2 regions of the Gottfriedia sp. S16(2024) genome follow, and region 1 is predicted to be linked to the other one. Evidence: predicted binding sites of a transcription regulator. Region 1 holds the regulator's gene; the other holds the start of a gene.
The links. Region 1 encodes NrdR, which represses ribonucleotide reductase genes. Its sites were predicted from a motif close to AACACNATATATNGTGTT; they were not measured.
Positions count from the first base shown of each region.

Region 2: nrdI (class Ib ribonucleoside-diphosphate reductase assembly flavoprotein NrdI) is a predicted target of NrdR. The motif match lies at 1,275-1,292, and genes of this name have one in related genera.

Region 1 is NZ_JBFLUO010000001.1:172,776-176,202, forward strand. It holds gene dnaI (primosomal protein DnaI) at 1-117, opposite strand, end outside; gene AB1282_RS01000 (replication initiation and membrane attachment family protein) at 132-1,562, opposite strand; gene nrdR (transcriptional regulator NrdR) at 1,599-2,069, opposite strand; gene speD (adenosylmethionine decarboxylase) at 2,381-2,767, opposite strand; gene AB1282_RS01015 (glyceraldehyde-3-phosphate dehydrogenase) at 3,260-3,427, opposite strand, start outside.
Region 2 is NZ_JBFLUO010000001.1:2,825,514-2,828,940, reverse strand. It holds partial or broken gene AB1282_RS13155 (ribonucleotide reductase N-terminal alpha domain-containing protein) at 1-848, opposite strand, end outside; gene nrdI (class Ib ribonucleoside-diphosphate reductase assembly flavoprotein NrdI) at 835-1,194, opposite strand; gene AB1282_RS13145 (hypothetical protein) at 1,553-1,747, opposite strand; gene AB1282_RS13140 (spore germination protein GerW family protein) at 1,828-2,136, opposite strand; gene AB1282_RS13135 (YkvS family protein) at 2,312-2,497, shown strand; gene AB1282_RS13130 (DUF6254 family protein) at 2,712-2,822, opposite strand; gene AB1282_RS13125 (efflux RND transporter permease subunit) at 3,074-3,427, shown strand, end outside.

The DNA.
Region 1 (3,427 bases):
GGCTAAAAATGAAATGATTTTTGGGTGACTACGGACTTCTTGTCGCATTTTTTCAAAGGTGTCCTGGAATTGTTTATTTTTCATTAATGCACTAAATGCGTTTTGAATAGGTTCCATTAGCGTCCTCCCATTTAACGTTTCTTTTTATTTTTAAACATTTCTAGTTCTTTTTCTAATCGTTTTCGTTCTTCATCTATCGAAGAATCATTTTGGTTATTGATTGTTGCCGGTGCACTCTGAGAATCATTCGACTCATTTGATTGAAGCCAGTCAGGTACAATCTCAGTTCGAATTGTTTTATTTCGTCTATTACTTGAGCGAGTTTTAGCAGCAGTTGCACTCTGTTTAGTTTCTTCAAACTCTTTACGTGCAAGATCCATAGCCTGTTTAACTGTTGTTACACCTTTTCTCGCCCAATGACTTGCTATCTTAATTACGTAATTTCTAGAAAGCTTTTTATCTAAACGGATCATTACATAGTCAATTAACACATTTGCTACTCCAGGTAGAAGCTTTTGATCAATCATAATCTCTTCGATAATTTTCAAATCAGCTTCACTTGGTTCAGCTCCACCAGATATCTCCTTAAGGTACTGACGCGGAGAAATTGTTTCGAAGCAATGAATTAATTTTTCTTCTTGAGTTGATGGCTGCTCATTAACCATTTGTCTATGCTGAATAGGTTGAACCTTTTCAACAATCGTAGGCAGAGCTTCATGATGTTGGAATTGATACCAATCTCTAGCTTCAAGTCGTAGAGTCTCAATATTGATTTTATTATCTTCATTTAACGAGCGCATAACAATCGTTTTCATTTGAATCGGATTTATGCCATATAAAAATGCAAGTTTTAGAATTGTTTCTTTTACCTCTGTAGTAAATGCTCTTTTTGGAACAAACGAATCCGAAAGCCCATCTAAAAATAAAGCATAATCAAATTCTTCCATTTTGACAGATATTTTAATTGGCTGATTGTCTTGTAAAATCCTACTATCATTTGACGTAGAAAGATCGTTACTTTGCTGAATTTCATTTAATTGCTCAACTGTAATAGCTTGGAATACCGAATCAAATGAACGTGAAATCTCACGAAACCCTTCTTTCGCAAATGATTGTCTACTAAAAAAGGTTTTAGTTCGTTGATATTGTGTTTTTCCAATTGTTTTAAACAGAAAGATATTTAGGATAGGGTCTTCGAAAAAAGAATGAGGATCTAGCGGAGATTGAAGCTCATATAGAAGCTTTTTTGTACCATTTTCAAATCCTTCATAAACTTTAAGTAAGCCGATTCCTTCAAGGATTAATCTTTGTTCATAAATTGATTTTAAATTACTTTTCATTCCAAGCATTAAAGAATGATGTGTTAACGTATTAGGATTAAGGTCCGTTTGCTCACATTCACCCCAAAGTGTCATATATAAACTTAAAGCTTGACTACCAATTATTGGTTGATACAACATCGTTAATACTTGCCTATGAAAATTATGTAAATACCCAGCTGCCATTACAGTATAAGGATCCGCCGGTAGAACATCCATCCAATGTTGCTTATTAATAGACATTCAAACATCCCTTTCTTGTATCAAAAGAGCGAAGTATTATTCGTCTTTACCTCGCTCTTTGTTAATTAAATCTTTTAATTCATCAATGAATACATTAATATCTTTAAATTGACGATAAACTGACGCAAATCGTACGTATGCAACTTCATCAACTTTAGATAAATGTTCCATGACCATTTCACCTAGAACTTCACTCGGAACTTCTGATGTGCCACTATTTTTTAGTTCTTTTTCAATACTATGAATAATGTCTTCTAGCTGAGATAAAGAGACAGGGCGTTTTTCACACGCTTTAATCAGTCCCCTTAACATCTTATCTTTACTAAATTCTTCACGAGCTCCCTCTTTTTTTACAACTAAAATAGGATTATCTTCAACTCGTTCAAAAGTTGTAAAACGATGCTGACATTCTTCACATTCACGTCTTCTTCTAATTGAACGACCTTCATCAACTGGTCTACTATCAAGTACTCTTGTCCCATTAAAGTTACACGTTGGACATCTCATCGTTATAGTTCAACTCCAAACACTTAATTGTTTAAACGTATTATTATAACTCTATACTATAACAAATTCAAAATAAACTAAAGTTTATTTCATAAAAGTCATAAAGCCTATTTTTCGTCATGATCAACAAAATTTCATTATTTTATGTTAATGGAAATATTTTTCACTATGTAAAGCTAGTTCATTCTCTAGAAGGCTATAAAAGCAAGATTGTTTAGATAATCTGAATCCGCTACAGAATATATTTTTCGGGTATGGTAATTAAGCAAAAACAAAAAAGAGAGATGAAAAATCACCTCTCTCAATTCTCTTTAGTTACCATTTACAACTTTTACATTATCAACTTGAATGGGACCCATTCCTCTTGGTAACTCAACGTTTTCGCGAGTATCAGCTTCTAAAGCTTCAGCGATAAAGTTTGCAGCTACATTCGGATCAATTCTATCACCGCAAGTGTAAACATCAATACTTGCATAACCATGCTCAGGAAAACTGTGAATAGTTAAGTGTGATTCTGAAATGATTACGACACCACTAACGCCATGAGGAGCGAACTTGTGAAAAGCAACTTCACGAACTTCTGCACCAGAGCGTAACGCAGCATCAACAAAAGTTTCCTCAATAAATTTCATATCATTTAATTTTTCTGAATTGCAACCCCATAATTCTGAAATGACGTGACGACCCATAGTATCCATATTCATTTCCCCCTTAAAATAATTTGTCATGACTTCTATTGCGAAAGTATGATCAACTACCACGGGGGAAAGTTAGTCCAAAGAGGTCCTAACCCTTTAAGTAATTAGTTATACTTTTAGAAGTTCACGAAAGTTAGTATACTTTTTTTAAATTTGAATTGCAAGATAAATTTTATTTTTTTGTTATTTACTAAATTAATTGTGAAGAAAATGCGTCAGGCAGATTTGAAAACACAGGAATGACAAGAAAAGCAAGTTACACAAAAGCTATGCCTTTTAAGGGGATATTTAACTTTTTCTGGTCTTAAATTTTTTTCTAATCTTAGTTCAACAGTCCTCTTTCATAGATATTAAGTCATGCTTCACCCTTTTATGTAGTCATAAATTCACATTACTTCTTAATATGTCATACAACTTCAAAAAGACTAACTAGATTAACTAGTTAGCCTTTTGTATTCGTTTACAATTTTTTATAAGTACAATATTTAATGATTAAACAGTTTCAAGCTTTTTTATTTTAGATGCAACGATTGACACTAAGTCAACAACGCGTCTTGAGTAGCCCCACTCATTGTCATACCAAGCTAATACTTTAACTTTTGTACCGTCGATTACCATTGTAGAAAGAGAATCGATAATTGCAGAGTGTGTATTAGTATT
Region 2 (3,427 bases), 2.7 Mb from region 1:
AGTTCAAAGAATTTATTTGGAACTATTAAACCGATTGATAGTGATTGAATTCTACTTTTCTCATCAGCATTGATTTTTTTTGTATCAAGAAATTCAACTACGTCCCAGTGGAAAATATTTAAATAGGTTGCACCAGCACCTTTACGTTGTCCAAGCTGGTTAGCATATGAAAATGAATCTTCTAATAGCTTCATAACAGGAACAACACCACTTGCAGCGTTATCAATTTCCTTAATTTGCTCTCCACGAGCTCTAAGTTTTGATAGATTTAATGCAACACCACCGCCTATTTTTGACAGTTGCATTGCCGTATTAATTTGAAATCCTATTGAATTTAAACTATCGTCCATTTCTAATAAGAAACATGACACCAATTCGCCTCTTCTACTTCTTCCAGCATTTAAGAAAGTTGGAGTAGCTGGCTGATAGTTTTGTTGAATCATCATTTTTGCTAATTTCAATGCTTTTTCAATATTACCTCTTCCTAAATATAGTGCAACGATCGCAATTCGATCCTCATATCCTTCTAAATAATGCTTTCCATCATTTGTTTTTAATGCGTAATCTTTAAAGAATTTTGATGCGGCCATATATGATTGAAAAGTAAATCCTGCATTGTATACTAACTCATATAATTTTTCTATTTCATCAAAGGAGTAATCCATCTCAACATTATAATAGTAGTTTTCTTGAATCATATAGTTTAAGCGTTCTTTTAATGAAGAAAACTGAATCTTTTTATCTTCAACTTCTTTCAAGAAACAAAGAAGCGCTTCTTTATCTTTTGCGAGATCAAAAAAACCATCTTTTTTAATCGTCAATTCATTATTCAGCTCAATATGTCTCAAGCTTTTCCACTCCCTCAATAAAATATTGTACATCTCGACTTGTCCCTGACAGTTCAAACTTTGATAACACTGGAACTTGATAGTCTGATGCTATTTTATCTGCACTTGCTGCAAAAGAATCTCCCCAGTTTTTATTACCACTTGCACTGACTGCTTTTAAATACTTTGAATTACTCTCCAAAAAAGTACTTACGTTTTCAGGTACGTTACCAAATCCTGTAGTATAGGTTACGAGAATATACGGTACTTCAATTGTTAGTCCATCTTTTATTTGGATTGACGGCATTCTAACTTTATTGACAAATCGCTTAACATTGCCAGTCATTGAACTGTAAACTATCACCATATTATCACCCTCGTTAATATGTAAGAATATTGAAAATACTTATATTATATACCTACATATTGTATTACCTTTTTAGAACAAACACAACATATAGGTACTGAATTTAGAAAATAAACATTTCGACAATATGTCTCGAAATAAAACAATATATGAAATTTAACAAATTATGGAGAAGAGTGCAATAAAGTGTAAAACAATTTTTTTGTCAAATGAGGTCATAACATTTTCACAAAAAAAGTACTCATTAAGACCTTGCGAAATAAGAAAAAAAGCTAAAAAAACTTTTTTTTTTCGCAAACTTTTAATGAGTACTCGATTAAAATAATATTATTTTGACTTTAGATTTTAACAAAAATTGTTAACTTCTAGCTTCTTCTAAGTAAGTATAAATTGCATGGCCACCATGCTGTGCAATCCCACGAAAGTGCTTAAAGTCCTCTCGATTAACAATTATTTGTCTAAATGTTAAAAAATCATCTTTTGTAACACTAATTTCTGATATCTCACCTTTTACTAGCTGATCAATCAAATTGATAAATTCATTTTGTTCCATACTATCACCCTTTATTATTTTGATCGCCACAAGAAATAAACTTCAAACCTTACATTAACAAAGAATGTACTTAATGGAAACTAAATAGTTACATCAAGGATTTTTTCCGTAACAGCTAAATTCATATTTTTATTATTTACTAAAATTACTTCACTTTTTCCATCTTTTAAAACTAAGAATGCTTTAGGAATTACTTCTACTCCAGTTCCGATACTCGCAAACTCGTATGATGAATGTGCTTCACCTAGCGCTAAAATCATTTCAAAAAATGGTACTAAAATAATTTTTTCAAAATATAAAATCGGATCACCTATAAGAGTATTACTACTAACCAAATTTTTAATTTCATTTGAAATTTCTACTTCAAACTCTTCAAACCATTCTTTCAACAAACTAACCTCCTGAAAGTGCTACAACCATTTTTGCCTTTCAAAAGGTTTTTAAACATAATTTCTTATGAAAAAAGACAAAATTGTAAAAAAATTTAAATTTTCTCTTTACCTTTAAACCGTTTTCATGCATTATAGAAGGTGTCAAGTCAAAACTTTGTTAGGAGATATGCTCATGAAAATTGCAGAAGCAGGAAATATCATTGAGTTTAAACAGGGATTGAAAGGTAGAGTACAAAAAGTAAATAAAAATTCTGTCATTGTTGACATATCCATAATGGAAAACTTCAGAGATTTAGAAATGGAACCGCTAACAGTCGTAAACCATAAAAATTATAAAATACTAAAAACAGCTGAATAGTTTAATAATAGTAATATCAGCTTATATTCATATTTTAAAAGGTTCGAACTACATAAATTTCAATTCTATTAAAATTTTATTAGAATTCTTTACCAAATCAGTCTCAGGTCCCGTGTATATCACGGGACTTTTTTTTATGATTACAAATGATAATGTGATAAGTAATGATCACGATAAAAATCTAGTACCATTCACTCTTTAGTAAAGGAGATGGCTATTTTGTTTCTTTGTCCAATTCTTTAAACGATTTTACTTTATCATGTGGCTGTTGGTTCGACTTTCTTTCATTCCAAAATCGTTCCTTTTCTTTTTTTGATTTTGTCATTTTCTTTCCTCCTAAAATTAATCAATTTCTTGCCATCTTATCATTTCACAAAAAATGAAAATCTATGTTAATTATTTTTAGAAGGATTGAGCAAGAAAATCGTATAAAACGTTTAGATCTTTTTCTTTTTTTTTTAAAAGAGTTGAAATGAACATGTTTTTTCTCCAGAGAAATAACGCCGTCTAAAGATTGAAAATTCGGATTATATTTTTTTATCACTTTATCACTATACATAGGAAGGAAGGTAATAAATGAACTTTTTAACAAAGTTTAGTTTAAAAAACTCTGTAGCAATTTTTATTATTTCGTTTTTATTAATAGTTGGAGGACTATATTCGTATTCAAAATTAAAAGTTGAAGAGCTTCCAAATATCGAATTTCCAGCTATTTCTGTTCAAGTTGTTTACCCTGGTACAGCACCAGATGATATAAATGAGCAGATTACAACAAAACTTGAAAATTCATTTAAATCAATTGAAGGAATTAAGACAATTTCAAGTTCTTCTTTCGAAAGCGTTTCTGTAATTAATGTAGAATTTCCATTTAATACGGATATGGATAAAGTTGAACAACAAATTAACACGACATTAAAGGATGCTGGATTA